DNA from 4 places in the Shewanella sp. MEBiC00475 genome. Region 1 is predicted to be linked to each of the others. Evidence: predicted binding sites of a transcription regulator. Region 1 holds the regulator's gene; each other region holds the start of a gene.
What was found. Region 1 encodes sigma-54, which starts transcription at its own class of promoters, with help from an activator protein. Its sites were predicted from a motif close to GTTGGCACGNNNNTNGNNT; they were not measured.

Region 2: a site for sigma-54 is predicted at 3,341-3,359, ahead of fliE (flagellar hook-basal body complex protein FliE). Genes of this name have one in related genera too.
Region 3: a site for sigma-54 is predicted at 1,909-1,927, ahead of norV (anaerobic nitric oxide reductase flavorubredoxin). Genes of this name have one in related genera too.
Region 4: a site for sigma-54 is predicted at 3,372-3,390, ahead of FCN25_RS10455 (BON domain-containing protein). Genes of this name have one in related genera too.

The regions. Positions count from the first base shown of each region.
Region 1 covers NZ_CP039928.1:2,823,429-2,828,555, forward strand. The annotation lists gene rapZ (RNase adapter RapZ) at 1-803, opposite strand, end outside; gene ptsN (PTS IIA-like nitrogen regulatory protein PtsN) at 800-1,243, opposite strand; partial or broken gene raiA (ribosome-associated translation inhibitor RaiA) at 1,246-1,500, opposite strand; gene FCN25_RS12495 (RNA polymerase factor sigma-54) at 1,497-2,981, opposite strand; gene lptB (LPS export ABC transporter ATP-binding protein) at 3,124-3,855, opposite strand; gene lptA (lipopolysaccharide transport periplasmic protein LptA) at 3,852-4,433, opposite strand; gene lptC (LPS export ABC transporter periplasmic protein LptC) at 4,420-4,980, opposite strand; gene kdsC (3-deoxy-manno-octulosonate-8-phosphatase KdsC) at 4,977-5,127, opposite strand, start outside.
Region 2 covers NZ_CP039928.1:3,660,789-3,665,915, reverse strand. The annotation lists gene fliG (flagellar motor switch protein FliG) at 143-1,195, opposite strand; gene fliF (flagellar basal-body MS-ring/collar protein FliF) at 1,188-2,873, opposite strand; gene fliE (flagellar hook-basal body complex protein FliE) at 2,944-3,285, opposite strand; gene FCN25_RS16355 (sigma-54 dependent transcriptional regulator) at 3,548-4,897, opposite strand; gene FCN25_RS16350 (PAS domain-containing sensor histidine kinase) at 4,890-5,127, opposite strand, start outside.
Region 3 covers NZ_CP039928.1:238,345-243,471, reverse strand. The annotation lists gene norW (NADH:flavorubredoxin reductase NorW) at 1-336, opposite strand, end outside; gene norV (anaerobic nitric oxide reductase flavorubredoxin) at 333-1,844, opposite strand; gene lspA (signal peptidase II) at 2,330-2,821, shown strand; gene FCN25_RS01055 (LysR family transcriptional regulator) at 3,035-3,868, opposite strand; gene FCN25_RS01050 (YbfB/YjiJ family MFS transporter) at 3,970-5,127, shown strand, end outside.
Region 4 covers NZ_CP039928.1:2,369,143-2,374,269, forward strand. The annotation lists gene FCN25_RS10440 (diacylglycerol kinase family protein) at 1-902, shown strand, start outside; gene FCN25_RS10445 (sigma-54-dependent Fis family transcriptional regulator) at 920-2,287, opposite strand; gene FCN25_RS10450 (hypothetical protein) at 2,559-3,035, shown strand; gene FCN25_RS10455 (BON domain-containing protein) at 3,426-3,977, shown strand; gene FCN25_RS10460 (hypothetical protein) at 4,083-4,304, shown strand; gene FCN25_RS10465 (TetR/AcrR family transcriptional regulator) at 4,434-5,018, shown strand.

The sequences.
Region 1 (5,127 bases):
CCTTGTCTAAATCGTTTTGCCAATTGATCGACAATATACACTGAGCGATGTTGACCACCAGTACAGCCAATGGCGATAGTAAGGTAGCTGCGATTGTTACGTTCTAAGTGAGGCATCCAAGTTTCGAATAGGTTTTCAATTTGCCAGATAAACTTATTAACTAATGGCTGGCGCCCTAAAAACTCTTGTACAGGTTCGTCTAAACCAGTAAATGGACGCAGCTCTATTTCCCAGTGTGGGTTGGGCAAAAAGCGTACATCAAACATAAAGTCCGCTTCTGTCGGCATTCCGTGTTTAAAGCCAAAAGATTCAAAGTTAATCACTAACTCTTTATCAACACTGCCTAGTAATATTTGCCTAACCTGGTCACTTAATTCGTAAATATTCAGTGCTGATGTATCAATATAATGGTCAACAATTTTTGCGATTGGTTCAAGTAAGCGTCCTTCTAGTTTGATCGCTTCTTGCAGTGAAATATGATTTTTAGATAGCGGATGTAATCGACGAGTTTCACTATAGCGTTTGAGTAGAACTTTATCATTGGAGTTTAAAAAGAAGCTGATAATTTCAGTGTCGTGCTCAAGCAGGGCTAATTGATTTTGAAGCACTTTACTTTGTTCATCAATGTTGCGTACATCAACACTGATTGCCACTAAATCATTACTACCTTTGAGCTGGGCTAATAATGTGCCAATAAGAGCTAAAGGCAAATTATCAACACAATAATATCCTAGGTCTTCCAATACTCTTAAGGCTACTGATTTTCCTGAGCCTGAACGTCCTGATACTATGACAAGTTTCATGCAGTGATAACCTGATAAAGTTCTGTTGAGTCGTGAGTTTTACGAAGCTGTTTCAATATTTGCTTGTCACTTAGTTTTTGGGCCATGTTCGATAACGTGCTTAAGTGTTCTTGGCACTGATCTGCCGGCACTAATAAAGCAAATAACAGATCAACTGGTTGGTTATCGATTGCATCAAAGGCAATGGGTTCTTCACACTTAATAAATATGGCAATGGGCTGATCGATAGACGTCAATCGACCATGAGGTATCGCGATGCCATTTCCTATACCTGTGCTACCCACTTTCTCTCTCGCTAAAAGGCTTTCAAAAACCTCTTGCGAAGATAGGGGTGGGTACTGGGCAGCGACTAAGTTGCTGATGAGTTCCAGTACTTTTTTCTTACTGCCCGGGGTGGCACAGGTAGTGCACTCCGGTCGCAGAATGGTACAAAGTTCCATCGTTAGTGTTGTGTATACTTCTGTTGGTGTTTAATTACCTGACGGTTGAGCTTATCGATCAGGGCGTCTATTGCAGTATACATATCAGTACATTCTGACATGGCAAACATCACTATGCCATCTGTGATTTTACTGGCTTTTGATCTTTGTTGTAACTTTTATACATTGAGCGCAACGTTTGCATTATGGCTCTGATCGGAGTGTCGTTCAAGCTTTGAAAATTTATCATGAATATATTCCGTTGCCTTGTAGGTTATAAACTCTTACGTTGGTTAGACGGTGGAATCATCATTGCTTCACGATATTTTGCAATGGTACGACGAGCAACGTTTATGCCCTGTTCAGCCAGAAGTTGGGCCATTTTACTGTCACTCAGCGGTTTTTGCTGGTTTTCTGCAGCAACTAATTTTTTGATAAAAGCACGAATTGCAGTAGATGAACATTCACCGCCATCGTCAGTGCTGACATGGCTAGAGAAGAAGTATTTTAGTTCAAACAGTCCTCGTGGGGTGTGCATGTATTTTTGGGTAGTCACCCGTGAAATGGTTGATTCATGCATTTCTACAGCTTCAGCGATATCATTTAATACCATTGGTTTCATGGCTTCTTCGCCATATTCAAAGAAACCTTGTTGAAATTGTACAATGCAATTGGCCACTTTGAGTAATGTGTCGTTACGGCTTTCAATACTTTTAATAAACCATTTAGCTTCTTGCAAGTGGCCTCGAATAAATTGACTATCCGACGGATTTTTACTGCTTCGCGCCATGGCGGCGTATTGTTGATTAACGCCAATTTTTGGCATGTTGTCAGGATTTAACTCTACAACCCATCGGCCATTTTTCTTTAGTACCGTAACATCGGGTATGACGTATTCGTCATCTACGGCAGTAATTAATAAACCTGGACGAGGATTAAGTGACTGGATTAGGGTGATAGCGTCACGCAACTCGTTTTCTTTTAGCTTTGTTTTACGCATTAACAATCTAAAATCACGCCCGGCAATTAAATCTAAATAGTCTTTAATCAGCAGACGAGCATTATCAATATGGGGGGTTGTGTTGGCATATTGCGCTAATTGGATGAATAAGCACTCGCTTAAATCTCTAGCCGCTACACCAACAGGATCAAAGTGTTGAATGCGCTTTAATACGGCTTCAACTTCATCTAGTTCAACGGTTTCATCGCCCATTGCTTCGAGAATATCTTCGGTACTTTGGGTTAAATAACCTTGTTCATCAACAGCATCAATGATAGCGGTGGCAATTGCTAAATCGGTCTCAGAAAAGGGAGTAAGATTTTTTTGCCATTCTAAATGCTCATACAGACCTTCGGTGGTTTCACCTTGGAATGGCATGTCATCGTCGCGCATGCTCGCACTGCCTGAACCTGACATTGGGGAGGCGGTATACACTTCGTCCCATGTCGTATCCATGGCTAGATCATCCATGGTTTCTTTGGTTATAGACTCTGCAGTGTCAACTGTAGAGGTGTCTTTTTCTTTATTAACGCTGCTGTTGTCACTAAAGTCGGTATCAGCTTGGTCTCGATTTTCTTTTGCGGAGTTTTTTGCTTCTGAAAACTCATCTTCTATTTCAAGCAATGGGTTTGAATCCAATGCTTGTTGGATTTCTTGCTGTAGCTCCAATGACGATAATTGCAGTAAGCGAATAGCCTGCTGCAATTGTGGGGTCATGGTTAAGTGTTGACCCATTTTGAGTTGGAGTGACGCTTTCATTTACCGCTTATCCCTAGATGATTTCCATAAAAATGACAATCTAAAATACTGTATTGATTGTTACATACATCAATGACATTTAACGTTATTTAGTTAACGTTCAACAAAACGAGTTAGATAGTTTAAAAGACCCGTAACTTAACTATAGCTTGAATTGTTCACCTAAGTACACAGCTCGAACTTGTTGATTGCTCAATACTTCATCAGGTGTACCTTCAGCAATTAAATTACCTTGGCTAACAATATAGGCCCGCTCGCAAACATCTAACGTTTCACGAACATTATGGTCGGTAATTAATACCCCTAAACCGCGACTTTTCAGTTGTTGGATAATTTTTTTAATATCAATAACTGAAATAGGATCAACACCAGCAAAGGGTTCATCGAGTAAAATAAATTTTGGATTAGCAGCTAATGCGCGTGCAATCTCAACGCGACGACGTTCTCCACCCGACAACGACATGCCTTGATTATCGCGAATGTGGGTAATGTGGAATTCTTCTAGCAAATGCTCAAGTTGTTCAATTCGTTGGTCGTTGTTGAGCTCTTTGCGAGTTTGCAACACGGCCATAATATTGTCGTGTACAGTGAGCTTACGAAAAATGCTGGCTTCTTGCGGTAAATAACCAATACCTTTACGGGCTCGAAGATGCATTGGATCGGCGGTGAGATCGTCATTATCAATTAAGATCCGACCTTTATCGCTTTTTACTAAGCCGACAACCATATAAAATGTGGTTGTTTTACCCGCCCCATTAGGGCCTAAAAGACCCACTATCTGGCCAGTTTTAACCGTTAAACTAACATCTTTAACAACTTGACGAGCTTTATAGCTTTTAGCTAAATTTTCAGCGGTTAAGGTTATTTGGGTCATTGTTTGTTCTGCTTGTTAACAGGGATTTCAGGGAGTTTTTGCTTCGGCGCGGTTTCATCTTGGAAGTTTTCAGGTTGAATAATCGTGATGACCCGATCTTGTCCCTTACCTGTACTTTCAGCTATCAACTCTTGTGCATTGATATTGTACTTAATTTTGTTACCAGTAACTTGGCTTCCTGATTGCTCAAGCTTGGCATTGCCTATTAATGTGAGCGTGGTGCTGGCAAGATCATAAGTAATTTCGTCGGCACTGGCGGTACCTATTTGGCCGTCATCTAATTCTTGTGAAAACGTTGCCGGCGAACCAGTGGCGATAAGTCTTTTACTGGTGCTGTTTTCGGGGGTAAATGCCCGCAGCTGATCAGCATTGATATTAATCGAGCCTTGAACAATGGTAACCGGGCCATTAAAGACAATTTGATTGTTTTTAATGTCGGCAGACTGGCTTACTGCGGCAATTTTTAACTCCTGCATAAGATCACCTTGTTTAGCCATGGCAGGCAAACTCAGTAGGCAAAGTATGCTACTTAATAACATAACATTGGCGCGAGTGTGGAGACGATTAATGTGGCTCATATTTCCCTTCTACCTGGCTGAGTAGCGATAATTTTTGCGAATTCAAGTCTGCATGTAGGCCTAAGCCTTGAATAATAAACCCTTTTCCTTTGATATACACCATCTCCTGCGAGGTACCTATCATAGTGGTTAAATCCACAGTAATGGCTTGGGTGCTCAGTGATTGTAGGGGTTCTTCTATATCAATAGCATCAATAATAACATTATTTTCTAATATGACTTTGCTGGTATTTTTATTTAATCGTCCTCGGTCTGCACTTAATTGCCACTGTGCTTTACCATTTTCAGGATAAATGAGGTAGATAGGTTTGGTAAAGTGAGTGACGTCAGTAGAAGCATAATGTTCCATGTGCTCGGCACTGACTCGACTTTCTACAAAACCGAGTTGATTAAATTCAGTGGTTTGAAGGTTATTTGCAATAAAATCTGGACGCTCAATTCCGCGAACTTTCACGGCCTCCATTTCACTGCGCTTTATTTGTGCTTGCCAGTATAGTATTAAAGCAAGGCCAAAAAAAACTACAATACCTAGCGTGACTCTATTCATATACTCATACCATGAGCAGTGGCAAATTTATCTTGGCTTAATAGTAATAAGTCGGTCAGTTCACGTAGTGCACCGTGTCCGCCATTTAGGGTCGTTGTCATATGGCATTGTTGTTTTACAAACGGATGGCCATCACCGACACATACT
Region 2 (5,127 bases), 840 kb from region 1:
TGAAGTCATGGTTTCAAAGCAAACAACAGGGCATCACATTATAATGTGGCACTCATGATAATGTGCACTCATGGTAAACATACAAACATAACCGAGAACAATCCAATGGAGATACCACCCATATACAGATAATTGTTATTGGTTACAAGAATTCGTCACCACCACCGCCAGCTAACATAATTTCACCACTGTCACTGAGACGACGAGCAATCGATAAAATCTCTTTTTGTGCGACTTCAACTTCACTAATACGAATCGGTCCCATAGCTTCTAAGTCATCACGCAACAGTTCAGCGGCACGTTTAGACATATTACCCAAAATTTTCTCTTTCAGTGCATCATCAGCACCCTTAAGTGCTTTCATCAGAATATCTTGCTGTACTTCACGTAACAAGGCCTGAATACCACGATCATCCACATCGATAAGGTTTTCAAATACAAACATCATGTCCTGGATTTGTTGCGCCATTTCTTCGTCAGTGTCGCGCATCGTTTCCATGATCTGGCTTTCAACCCCAGTATCAAGATAATTCATAATATTGGCAGCCGCTTTCAAGCCACCCATCTTCGCGGCTTGAGCACCACCTTGACCAGCAAATTGTTTCTCCATAATGTCATTCAACTCTTGCAATGCTGCAGGTTGAACTTCCTCAAGATTAGCAATACGCATCATTAAATCTAAGCGGGTATTCTCTGGAAACTGGCTAAAAATCTCAGCGGCTTGATCGGGTTCTAAATACGACAACACAATCGTTTGAATTTGCGGATGTTCATTTTGAATGATCGTTGCTACTTGACGCGCATCCATCCATTTTAACGAATCAAGCCCTTTAGCGCCGCTACCCATGATAATTTGTTCAATCAAATTACCGGCTTTATCTTCACCCAATGCAGCGGTCAACGCCTTACGGACGAATTCTTCACTGTTAAAACCAATAGACGAATATTTTTGAATATCATCTAAAAATAATTTATGAACGCCGATGACTTTTTCTTGACCAAACTCTTCCATAGCCGCCATCGCCATACCCACTTTTTGCACCTGTTTAGGTTCTAAGTGTTTTAAAATTGACGCAGCATCAGCTTCACTCAAACTCAGCAGTAAAATAGCTGTTTTTTCGACGCCAGTGACAGAATCAGGATCAAAACCTGCTACTGCCGCTTTTTCGGTTTTTTCTTTTTTATCATTAGCCATTGTCTTGTAACCAATTTTTAATTACTTGAGTGGAAAGTTCAGGCTCATTGGCCACGAGAGCTCTAATTGCTTTAATCATATCATCATCTTTATGCAAATTAGGTATGTGAATTGATCCGTCATCGGCATAGCTGTATTCCGCCTCTTTGGTATTAAGCATACCTAAGGTATCTGCGGCATATTGATCTTCAATTTCGGCTAATTCATGCCCAGGGCGAACATCGTCAGGCATGTTGACCCCACTAGGATTCGTTAGCTTCTTAAGCATAGGTCGAACCACAGCTAAAATGAGCACTAAAATAACAATTGCACCTAAAGCCAATTTTATCGCTCGCCAAAACCAAGGCTGCTCCCACATATCCGGTTCTGGTAATTCTTCAATTAACTGATCCATAAAGGGAACGGTAACTACTTCGAGTGCATCACCACGTTGAGAGCTAAACCCTACAGCACCTTCTAATAAACGGCGAATATTGGTTAACTCTTGTTCTGTTCTTGGCACCCGTGATACTTGACCATTCTCATCAACCTGACCAGGTTTAAAATTAATTGCAACAGATGCACTCACCCGACGTACAACACCAATTTGCTGACGAGTATGACTTATCGTTGTGTCTAATTCATAATTTCGCGTAGCTTCTTTTGAAGAGTCACCTGAAGTAGTAGAACTAGCACTAGAAGCCTCACCTGCCACTTCTGGAATAGTAGATTCCATTGGCGGTTGATTACTTAACGCCCCAGGAATGCCACCAGAACTTTGACCAGATGAGTTACGCTCAATCGTCATTTCACTGCGAATAGCAGGTAAATCAGGCGAGAAACGTTTAGCCGTTTGTTCTACAGCGGTAAAGTTCATATTCACATCGACTTGAGTGGTAAAATTCTCAGGCCCTAAAATTGGCATCAATATTGATTCAATTTTATTACGGTATTCGGCTTCTTTTTGTTGTACCAACTCAGACTCACGACGTGCTCTTGCAGAGGTACCATCTTGGCTACCAGAATTAAGTAAGCGGCCATTTGAATCGGTTACCGTTACGCGTGATGGAACCAACCCTTGTACCGCAGAGCCAACAATATCAACAATCGCATCAATCTCTTCCTGGCCTAAACCGCCACGACGAACACTCACCACCACAGTCGCACTTGGTTTAGACGCATTACGAGCAAAAACGTTTTCCTTCGGTAATGCTAAAATCACCTTGGCGCGACTAATACTTTTTAACTCTTCTATCGCTCGGGCTAAATTAGATTCCTGGCTTTGCTTTAAGCGAGCTTGCTCCATGCGCTGGCTTACCCCAAAACCACTGTCTTGACTTAAATAGTCATTGGCTTGAGTGCTACTTTGAATCCCAGCACGGCTAAGCAGTAATTTTACATCTTGATATTTATCTTCAGGCACTTTCACCACATCGACATTAATTTGATAATCGATTTGGTTTTTATCGAGAACATCTAAGACCTGGATCATCTCAGCAGTTTCCATTTTACCCAATGGGCGATAATCAGGCTCCTGCGCCCACATCATCACAAAAACCGCCAACGCAAGACAGATTGCCAATGCCAGAATCATGATCACCTGACGCATCATGTCGGCACCACCAGCACCGCCAAGCAATCCAGATTTATTCTCTTGCTGGACTCCGTCATCAACTGTTGAATCTGAACCTACCATTATGTCTGTGCTCACAATACGTACCTGCTATATCTGATGGTGTTATGTAATTTAGTGCTTAAAAACGTCTGCACTAAACAGGCATATTCATAATTTCTTTATAAGCATCAACCAGCTTATTACGTACCTGCACCGTTGCCTCAAACGCAACGCCAGCTTTTTCACGCGCAATAACGGTATCAGACAAAGAAACAGTGGTGTCGCCCATGTCTAAACGAGTCGCTAAACTTGCCGATGTTTGCTGCAATTCATTAACACTACCCACGGCTTGAGACAGTAACTGACTAAAATCAGCTCCCGTCGTGTTATTCACTTGTTGGGTAAGGTTGGGACGAATAGATGAACCAATAGAAGGAGATATTTCGCCACGAAGTGACTGCATTTCTTGCATTAATGGATTTGCGCTAATCTGCATGGTGTAACTCCCTTTCGTCGATTTTTTGACGACAATAATAACTAATACAGAGTTAAAGCAATTTAGATGCCAAGATGTTAAATAACAGGAGAAAGATAGAAACCAGGAAGGCAAAAATAACCTATTCACATAATGGAATAGGTTATTTGTTGGTATATAAAGCGGTATCAATCTAATTTAATGAACAGAAATAAAATTATTAGAGTGCTAAATCATAGACTTAACAAAAAACTGATAACTGCACTTTTTGCTATGTCGGTTGCTATGCAGGTAATTGGATCCCCATATCACGCATTTTAGCCATTTTATAACGTAACGTGCGGGCACTGATCCCCAGTTTTTCTGCGACCATTTTCCGACTGCCCTGACATTGATTAAGGGTTTCTAAAATAATCACATGCTCTTGAGCTTTTAATTCATCGCCTAAACCGTCTACGTCAACAGACTTATCATTTTCAATACTCTCTGTAGAAACCAACTTCACATCGGCAGAGTCAATAATAATATCATTGACACCTATATAATCATTAGCCCGTAATATCAGTGCACGTTGAATAACATTATCTAACTCACGTACATTACCTGGCCAACGATGGGTTAATAAACGTCTAGTGGCAGCATCATCAAGCTTAGGTACTGTAGTCATATTAAATGCTTTAGCATGCTTAATCAGCAAATGTCGCGCCAGCGGTAAAATATCTGCAGGGCGTTGATGCAGCGCAGGCCAAGTTAACGGAAACACATTAATTCGGTAGTATAAATCTTCTCTAAACTCACCAGATGTCGCCATGGCTTTTAAATCTCGGTTTGAGGTAGCCAGTACTCGCACATCAAGTTTAATGGTTTTACGGCCACCTAAACGCTCTACTTCGCGTTCTTGCAATACCCGCAATAATTTAGCTTGTAAGCCAAGTTCCATCTCGGATATTTCATCAAGCAATATGGTGCCACCTTGGGCTTGTTCAAACTTACCTGGGCAAGCTTGATAAGCGCCCGTAAATGCGCCTTTCTCGTAACCAAACAAGGTGGCTTCTAACATGTTTTCGGGTATTGCTGCGCAGTTAATCGCAATAAACGGTTGGTCATGGCGTTGACTATGTTGGTGAATAAACCGTGCCAACACTTCTTTACCCGAACCACTCGGCCCCATAATCATGACCGATGCATCTGACACGGCTACCCGCTGAGCCAGCGACAACAAGGCTAAACTTTTGTCATCGGCAACCACAGGTTTATCGTGATTTTGCGTTAACGGTAAATAACGTGACACCTGATTCAACAACACTTCAGGCGCAAACGGTTTAGCAAGATAATCTACAGCACCTAATTTCATCGCACTAACCGCACTGTCAATCGTGGCATAAGCGGTCATTAACAATACCGGCAGTTTAGGTTGATGTTGCTGTAAATAGGCCAACAAACCCAGTCCACCAATGCCTTCCATCTGCACATCGCTAATCACCATATCAAAATGGTTGGCTTTTAAGGCCAAAATAGCCTCTTCGGCACTACCGACATCAACACAGTCGTAATGGGCAAGCATTAAGGTATCAAGCAATGCTTCACGTAAATCAGCGTCATCCTCAACTAATAGAATATTGGCTTCAGTCATGCATCACCTCCTGATCTGCTGTTTTTTTAATGTGCGGGAAGCGCAAACGAATATGGCAACCCATACCAGGCTTACATGACAACTGAATGTGCCCGCCATGGTTACGTACTACCGACTGAACAACGGCTAAGCCTAAACCGGTACCTTGGCTCTTAGTGGTAAAAAAGGGTTCTAATATTTGCTGTTGCATTGACGGTTCAAGCCCTTTGCCATTATCAATGACATCTAAC
Region 3 (5,127 bases), 2.1 Mb from region 1:
AAATGTTTTCGCGCCCGTTGCCAGTACCAGTTTTGCATAAGGATAGGCAACACCATTCACAAATACCGCTTGTTGTTCGCTATCAATGCAATCAACTTGGGTAAAAGCATGCAGGGTAATATTATTCTCGCTGGCAAACTCTTGTGCATTGAGGCGGATTAAATCCGCGCTGGTTTGTTGATTACTAAATACATGGCTTAGATCTGGCTTATTATAATCGTGACCCTCGTCAAGGGTAAAAACGGTTATCGGTATATGCTGATCTGTGCGTCTAATAGTTTTTATTAACTGATATGAAGCAAAGCCGCTACCAATAATGATGATGGGTGCTCTCATGATACTTTCCTTGCTGCAATAGGGGCAAAAACATCTTTGCCAAGGCCGCAATCTGGGCAAAGGAAAAAGTCTGGGACTTCGTTCCACGGCGTTCCTGGTTCAACATCTTGATTCGGCTCACCCAGTATTGGTTCATAAACCCAATTACACACAGTGCAGAGCATATTTTGTGAATCATCAATTGCTGTAGCCGTTGCGCAAGCAGGTTTTGTTACCTGAGGCGTTGACGTTGGAGCTGGCTTAGTGGTTACAGTGGCTTGAGCGCTTCTAACTAGCGATGCAGGTGAAATGGATTTTACATTACTCAAATCATGCCATGCCCAGTTTTTGGCTATCTGACGGCCATGCTCACGGCATTCACGCATCGCTTTACCATCAGGTCGCCATTTTGCTTTTAAGCCCACAATGGTATCAAATCCAGCATCAGTAAGACGGGTGTGAATACGGTCAACCGCGCCGCCGTTCCAACCATAACTTCCAAATGCACCGGCTTTTTTATCTTTAAAGCGCAGGCCAGTGATCTCTTCTAGCATTCCTGCGACTTTTGGCATCATGACATTGTTCATAGTCGATGAACCCACCAAAATACCTTTAGAGCGGAACACGTTAGCTAAGATATCATTTTTATCATGGCGAGCAACATTAAACACTTTAACGGATACTACAGGGTCAACATCGTGGATCCCTTGCGCAATGGCATCAGCCATCATGCGGGTGTTATTTGACATCGAATCATAAAAAATGGTGATTCTGTCTTCTTGATAGTTATCCGCCCATTGCAGATACTGGTGAATGATTTGGGCTGGGTTATCGCGCCACACTACGCCATGGGCGGTGGCAATCATATCAACGAGTAGGTTAAAACTCAGCACTTCATTAATTTTAGCTGTAACCAGTGAGCTAAACGGGGTTAAAATATTGGAGTAATAACGTAAACACTGATCCATCAATTCAATTTGGTCTACTTCATCATTAAACAAATGCTCATCGCAATAATGCTGCCCAAACGCATCATTACTAAATAACACCGCATCTTCAGTTAAATAGGTCATCATACTGTCAGGCCAGTGCAGCATAGGAGTTTCAATGAACACTAACTGCTTACCGTTACCGATATCTAAGGTATCGCCAGTTTTGACTATATTAAAATTCCACTCAGTATGATGATGTAAACCGGTGATAGAGTCGATAGCATTTTCGGTACAGTAAATCGGGGTATTAGGGATTTTAGCCATTAAAGCCGCTAACGCACCTGAGTGATCTTCTTCAGCGTGGTTAATGACAATATAATCGATCTTATCAAGATCAATTTCCATCTCAAGGTTTTGAATAAATTGCAGACTGAAACGATGGTCAACAGTATCGATTAAGACATTTTTTTGTTCGCGGATAAGGTAACTATTATAACTTGTCCCTTTAGTGGTTTTATATTCAGTACCATGGAAGTCCAATATTTCCCAGTCACGTTGTCCAACCCAATCGATGTTATTTTTAATGTGAATTGTCATATGTACACCTGTAATAAATTAAAAGTTAATGTTTAAAGATAAAGTTTCAAAAGTTAATTTGTTATTGCAGGTGGCGTGCCAACTAGTTAAGTAACTGATTAGTATTAATAGTATTATTTTTAGTAAATTAAATAGTGTCATTAAGACACTTTTTAATCGTGTCATTTTGACTTTAAGGTGTCATAATGACTTGCTTGGTGCGATTGCCAGAACAAATTGTCATCTGGATTACCCTAGAATATTTATCGTTAGCTAAGGCTTTGGTAATCATTCATTCATTCATTTATTTGTCGTGAGTCAATCAACATTAGGTAAAGATAAATTACTACGATATGAAACGCTAATGACGAGTGGATCTAAATCTGAGATACTGAACTCAATATGATGATTTCAATCACTTCACCCTAATTGTGTTGCTGCACATATGTTGTACTTTAAGCGGTCCAGGTTGGATTGTTAATAACCATAAAAATTTTGGAATCAATATGGATGTTTGGAAAAGACTATTAACTATTTTTGCCGTTAGTGTGTCATGTGTAGGTTGTGATCAAGGTACTAAATTGTTGGCATCAGAACACCTGACAAAGAGTGGAATGGTTAGTTACCTTAATGACACCTTAAGAGTGGGTTACACGGAAAATATTGGTGCATTTCTTGGCTTGGGCAATAACATGTCTGAGCAAGCTCGCTTTTGGCTTTTTGTTGTATTAGTAGGAGCATTTTTATTGGGTTTGTTTTTGTATTTAGTATCAAATTCTAAGCAGAAGCTCCCATCTTTAGTTGCACTGTCTCTGATATTTTCAGGTGGTATTAGCAATTTTCATGACCGGGTGTTTAATAATGGTGCCGTAATTGATTTTCTTAATGTCGGAGTCGGTACGTTAAGAACAGGTATTTTTAACGTTGCAGATATTGCCATCATGGCTGGTGTATTTGTGCTTTTTTTTGCTCAAAGCAGGAAAGACACAAAGGCATAATTCACTGTTAATAACTTAATCGACTAATACAAAAAACAACAAGGTATAGATGATATCAACATCTTTTGTGCGCTTGATTGTTGACGTTGCGATGTTGCTCTGTTGTATTTTATAAATGGTTAACTGATTTCTATGATAGAGCCATAGCCGTAACTGTATTTAATAAGCAGCTATTTAATTAGCCATTATTTCGACTTAGCGTGTATGAATTCATTACTTGGTTAACAGCTTTGCAAGGGTCAATATACCTGACTCTAATGGGCTACCTTTTCGATAGACAATCGATAGCTGAACATGTTTTGGGCCATGGCTGACTGGCGTCATGACCAGAGACTTTTCGTACCGACTACCAGCCACCATATTCTTGCCAATAATGGTGTAGCCCAAACCTGCAGCAATACAACCTAAAACACCATCTGCGCTACTCATTACCATGAGATCATCATTACCTCGACCAGCCTTTTGTTGCCAAAGAATGGCATGTTTTCTATAGCCGCAGCCTTCATCTCGTACAAACAAGACGGGATCATGTTCACTGTCTCGTGGAGTCACCATAATTAGTTCTTCTTTCACTATCGGGATAACAATAAGGTTTTCATGTTTAGGTGCATTACCGATAGCTGCGCAGTCAACCTTATTGTTCAATACAGAAAAAACCAGTCTTTCACTGGTGTCAGTATGAATTTTTGTTCGAATTTCAGCGTGATTCAGCTTGAGTTGTTTGAGTGCCAAAGGCATATGAACAGCCGCAAATGTTTCAGGCATACCGACTCTTAACTCGTAAGTTCCTTTATTACGCAAAATGGCGGAGGAGGCTTGGTATTCTAACTGCAAAATCTGATCTGCATACTCGAAAAGCTGTTGTCCACTTGGCGTTAACTGTAACTTTCGGCCAATGATAGTAAATAACTTGGTATCCAGTTCTTTCTCGAGTTTTTTAATCCGATTGGTGATGTTTGATTGAACCGTATGCAGCTTATCAGCAGCACCTTTAATGCCTTCTTCATCAACAACGGCTTTAAACGTTTTTAGCGTTAATATTTCCATATGGTTCTCTTAATAAGAAGTTTTTGTTCTAAATAATTCAATTTTTAAGACTAGCAGATTGACGTATCCTTTGTTAATGATTTTACTGGAAAGTGATTGAAATGTTATTAGCGCTAACGAAGGTCCGGGTATATTTTGCTGGCATCTGTAGTTTAATTGTCACTGTTGGTGTGGCTAGATTCTCCTATAGCTTGCTATTACCGATAATGCAGGATGGTGCAGGCCTAACAGAATCTGGTGGAGGTTGGTTAGCTACCACTAATTTTATGGGGTATATGTGTGGGGTGTTGCTTGCTGCTAGCATGCATAATCTGAACTACAAATATAACTTACACCGGGTGTACCTTATATTGAGCGTCGTCACTTCAGTTGCAATGGTCATGACGACTGATATGGTTACTTGGGCGGTATTACGCTTTATTGCCGGAGTTTGCGCCTCTGGAGGCTTTATTATTGCCTCTGGTCTGATATTAAAATGGCTAGTTAATAATAATCACCGTGCAGAATTAGGGATTCACTTCTCTGGCGCGGGTTTGAGCATCATTGTCACCTCAATACTAGTAGAGGCCATGCTGACCATGTCAGCAGACTGGCAACAACAGTGGCTAGCGTTAGCGTTTATGGCGGCAATATTCGCGATCCCGGCATGGTTGTGGATGCCACATCCTTTCATCGGCGGTAAAGCGGTAGGGGACGTTAAAGAAAACCCACCAAGCAAAGCCTTTAAATCGCTAATGATGTTGGCCTATTTTTGTGCTGGTTATGGTTATGCTGTAAGTTCGACCTTTATTGTTGATATTGTCGATCGTGTTGAAGGTTTACAAGGGCAAGGGGGATTTGCATTTCTATTGGTTGGTGTTGCGGCAACTCCAGCACCTTTAATATGGGATCGAATCGCGCGTCGTGTGGGTTACTTAAAAGCGTTATTAGTCGCATATATCTTGCAGGCCGTAGGCATTATTCTTCCTGCGATAAATGACAGTTTACCTGTAGTTATATTAAGTGCATTGTTGTTTGGTGGCACTTTTATCGCATGTGTTAGCTTAGTATTGACCATGGCGGGCAAGTTTTATCCTAGTAACCCGGCTAAGTTCATGGGCACAATGACCTTAGCTTATGGTGCGGCACAAATTATTGCACCCGTATCTACCGGATATCTTGCTGAAGTACTGGGAAATTATGATATCGGCTTATACCTATCCGCCACTGTGGTGATGATTGGCACGCTGTTTTTGTTTGGATTGTTAAGTCTTGATAAA
Region 4 (5,127 bases), 450 kb from region 1:
CGGGTGGTGGTAAATGGCATGATGAAGCTGACCACATAATCCAAACGTTGTCGGACTACTTTCAGCTTGAAGTCTTGTATACCACTAAAGATAAGTCTGCGGTGCAATTAGCCGAACAAGCCAAGCAAAAAGGCGCAGATATTATAGTGGCCTGTGGCGGTGATGGTACGGTAAATGAAGTGGCATCAGTGATTGTCGATACTGATATTTACTTAGGTATTATTCCAATGGGAACCACCAATGCATTGAGTCATACCTTGTTTGGCATAACCAGTAAATTTGTACCTGTTGCACAAGCGCTCGATATTTTAATTCAAGGTCATCATCAACGTATTGATACGGCAACCTGCAATAATAACTTAATGTTATTGCTGGCGGGATTAGGTTTTGAGCAGAAGATGATTCAAAAAGCAGACCGTGAACAAAAAAATAATTTAGGACAATTAGCCTACCTTAATGGTTTGTGGGAGGCTATAGACGAAAATCAGCCATTATCGATGAGAGTACAGATCGATGGTGGTGATATTCAGGTGATTAACACTACAAGTCTGGTGATTGCTAATGCAGCACCTTTTACCAGTGTGTTAGCGCTAGGTAATGGTGAACCCAATATTAGCGATGGTTTGTTAGATATTACCTGGATTGAATCGAGCGAGACATCGCCACAACAGTTATTAAGTATGACCGAGTTATTATTTGCAGGATTAACTGGAGATCGTGAAGGAGAAGACAGTCAAGCGAGTCGAATTCATCATAAGCAAGCGAAAACAATCTATTTAAACACGGATTCGACATGCCAGTATGTGATTGATGGTGAGTTATTTGAGTCGGAAGATCTGTGTATTAAAGTCAAACCCACTTCATTAAATGTGCTTGTTCCAGAAGCGAACAAATACGTTTAATGAATGGGTATTTAGGGCTATGGCTCGTCTGAGTCAGTTTGGTCTTCGTATTTACTGAGTTTGTTATAAAGGGTTTTAACGCTAATACCTAGCTGTTTAGCTGTATCATTTTTATTGCCCAATGAGTTGTCGAGCGCTTGATAAATAGCTACTTTTTCAAGTTCATCTAAGCGCATACCAGCAGGTATTTGTACGTCGTCATCTAAAGGCTCTGTTGATGGTTCCTGAGGTGTCACCGTGATGTGACTCGGTAAAATAGTATCTTCTGCCAAAATATATGCACGTTCTATTGCGTGTTTTAGTTCGCGAACATTTCCGGGCCATTTTTGTTGTTGGATAAGTTTAAGAGCATCATCCGAAAAGGTTTTAGTGAGTTTTTCAGCAGTATTTCGGTAGGCTAAAAAATGTTGTGCTAGGCCACTGATGTCATTGCTACGATCGCGTAATGGTGGCACGCGGATAGGAAAATGCGCTAAACGAAAATATAAATCTTCGCGGAAACGCCCAGCATCGATAGCCTCAGTTGGATCGCGATTTGTGGCAGCAACAATGCGAACATTGGCTTTTTTAAACTGTTGTGAGCCGACAGAGCGATATTCATTGTTTTCGAGTACGCGTAACAATTTTACTTGATGTTCTAGCGGCATTTCGGTGACTTCATCAAGAAATAAGGTACCGCCTTCTGCTTGCTCGAATACACCACGGTGATCACGATGAGCACCGGTAAAAGCGCCTTTTACATGGCCAAACAGCTCACTGTCGACCAGTTCAGGGCTTAATGCACCACAGTTAATGGCGATAAATGGTTGGTTGATTCGGTGACTGGCCAGGTGAATGGTGTTGGCTACAAGCTCTTTACCCGCACCGCTTTCACCGACAATAAGTACGTTGCTTTCGGTTACGGCAACTTTACGAATAGTACGATACAACTTGTGCATTGCCCGCGATGAGCCAACCAACAAACCGTATTGGTCTAGTTCACTAGAAAATGGCTGTTGTTGTTTCGTCGATTGTGATTGCAAGTCTTGGGCAAAGTCTTCTAAGGTATCGTTGATTACATCGGCATCGTAAGGCTGACGAAAATGGTAACCAGCACTTTTTGACATTAAATGATCTAAGTTAGGATTCGGTTTACCTTCGCTTAAGAAGATGAACTCAATATCCGACATTAACGCACTGTCAGTTAACTCTGCGTATTCTTGTTGGCTTAATTGTGATAATTCAATGATCGCAACATCTATCGAGTTACTGTGTAGTTGGTCTAACCAAGGCTGGTCAACTGAACTAGCAATCTTATTAAAGTGCTGACAACTCGGCAAGGTAAGGAGTCGTGCTTCACCTTCTTGACGACGGTGTAAATGATAAAAAAGTGTTGGACGTGGCATACCGATTCACTCCCTGCGGTGTTAAGTCTAATGTTTACCAGTGATGCCATGTTGACAATCACAAGTGATCATTCCGTGTAATTAGGTAATTAAATCAGACCCGGACAAATTATAATAACTTTTACAAATATAAGGTTAATTAATTTTTTCCCATGTACATGGAGCACTTATGGTTTAGATTTTGCTTAAATTAGATATGGTGTACCCGGAAATGTTACACAAACCAGATAACAAAGTGCCAGTTAAATGATCAAATGCAGGAGGATTTACATTGAAATCATATACTCGAGACGAACAGGTTGAGTCCGATGTATGGCTATTGCATGAGGCGATTAATTTATGCCAAGAAGGACAACAATTTTATGTCCAAGCCACATTAGGGGCTGACGATTACAACATCAAACGGATTTTTATCCACATGGCCGACATTCGAAAATGTATGCTGGATCGTTTAACACCATTGTTTAGTGTGGTGCGTTCAAGCCAAGCAAGGCCAATAGATAGCCAAACTTATCATCAACAATCCTCACGTCGCCACTATGCTAATGCTGAACAAGTTATACAGGATGAGCCGTTACCCCAAGCGATAGCGGTATTGGTTGAAACCGAACAACAGGTCTTGGTTCATTTAAAGCAAACTGCTATAAAAACTAAAAACCAGCGTGTTGCTAGCCAACTTGCCGAAGGTATTGCTTGGCTACAAATGAGCTGTGACACCATGAAAAATCTCTCTTTTGCTCATACTTAGCCATCGGCGACACAAAAAAGCTTGTGCCAATCAATATTGGCACACGCTTTTTTTGTGTGTTTTAATTGATGTTAATTTTGGGTAGTGCGTGCTTTATCTGATTGACGACATAATAGCTTTTTGGCCTACGGCATTAGTCATCTTTTCATTCTCTGGAGAGCTGATTCAATGCTAGATCGGGTTTATACCGCGAATGCAATTGGGAGTGATTAATCCTCATCGCGACGATGAAAAATTTACCTAGCGTCGGTAAAAAAGTCCGATATCGTCATCTATCAGTAAGATGAAAATAACCATAAATACTTGTTAGTTCATTATTAACAGCTGCTTATAACAATTGGCATGGTTCACGCATTGTATTCCTTGAGATTAACAACGGAGGAAAACTTTATGAACAAGACCACATTATCTGTAGTAATGATCATTATGTTGGGTTCAATGGCATTCGGTGCAAATGCAGCACAAGGTTGGCAAGATGATGCAAAAGATGCGTGGATCGATGGTAAAGCTGAAACTACACTTTTGTTAAATGCAAATCTGAACTCATTTGATATTAATACCGACGTGCATGATGGTAACGTGACCCTAACTGGTAAAGTCGACAGCAGTGTTGATAAGTCACTTGCTGGAGAGTTAATTAAAAGCTTAGATGGTGTAAAAGACGTTAACAATGAGCTTTCGGTGATGAAGCAGCACAGTGAAGAAGACAGCAAGGATTTAAGTGACTCACTCACAGATTCTAAAGTCGCTACCGTAGTTAAAACCCGTTTACTCTTTTCGGCTGATGTATCGGGCACCGATATTGATGTTGATGTAGAAAGCGGTGTCGTGACCTTAGAAGGTACAGTGCCGAGCGATGCTGAGCGTGATTTGGCTGTGACCATTGCCAAAAACACCGACGACGTGAAAGATGTCGTGAGTGAGATCCGTGTAGCCGGGTAATTTATTCGGTTATACTACTAACCAGCCTTCGGGCTGGTTTTTTTATGTTCAAACCACGGGATAATGTTAACTATGTTGAGCGTCCTATTACAAAAAAGAGTGTGTTTGTCTATGGTATTGGTCGCGACTTGTGGGCTATTTTTAGGTGGTTGCAGTAGCATGTTATGCCAAGCCCAAACAGATAAAGCCACTGATCCGCTAATGAAATATGAGCAACAAAAGCAGTGTGAAGAGTTAGTTGATCAGCATATTGATAATGAAATAATCAAGAAACGCGCTGAAAATCAGCAATTGCTCGATGAGTCAATTAAGCAAAATACTCATTAACTTTCCAACCAATAATCGTCATTTAATGTTGTTTTATCATTAAAATCAGCCGTTGCAGGCGTAATCGACTAGAAATATATAGGCGACTGGTCTAATTTTGTTTATGGTAGCGCCAAAATGGGAGAACCTATGAACAAAAATACCACTAGTAAGCAGTCGATTTGTGCTGTCGGTGAAAAGCTATTTGCTCTGCATGGCTACAGCGCAGTTGGCATTAAACTCATTTTGGATGAAGTGGGTATTCCAAAAGGATCGTTCTATCATTATTTTGCCAGTAAAGAAGCCTTTGCTGCAGAAGTGGCTGAATATTATTTTCAGCAACGTATTGCGCCGATTTCAATGGATCAGAATGCCAATTTTAAAGCTAATGTCACCTCGATGTTAGCTGGGTATCATCAACTGATCGACTTTTTGTTTAGCGACGATAAGCCGCGCGGCTGCTTAATGGGTAACCTAATGGTTGAAGTCAGTCCACAAACGAGTTTGTTACATCAAACACTTAACGGACTTTATGAGCAATGGTTGGGCTTGTTTTGTGGATTAATCGAGCAAGGTCAGCAACAAGGTTTTATTCGTAAGGACTTAACCGCAACGGTATTATCGAGCATTTTTTGGTCAAATTGGCAGGGCACTATGCTACGCTGTCAAATTAAAGCTGACAAAATGGCTGCAAAACGATCAATCGTACAGTGTATGCAGCTTATTACGCGTTAATTTTTTAATAAATTTACAATAAATTACAGCATGTTTTAATAGCGTATTGCGATAGTTAGCTTGTATAAACGTATTTATATTTTGGTGATGTATCGGGTCTGGAGTGGGT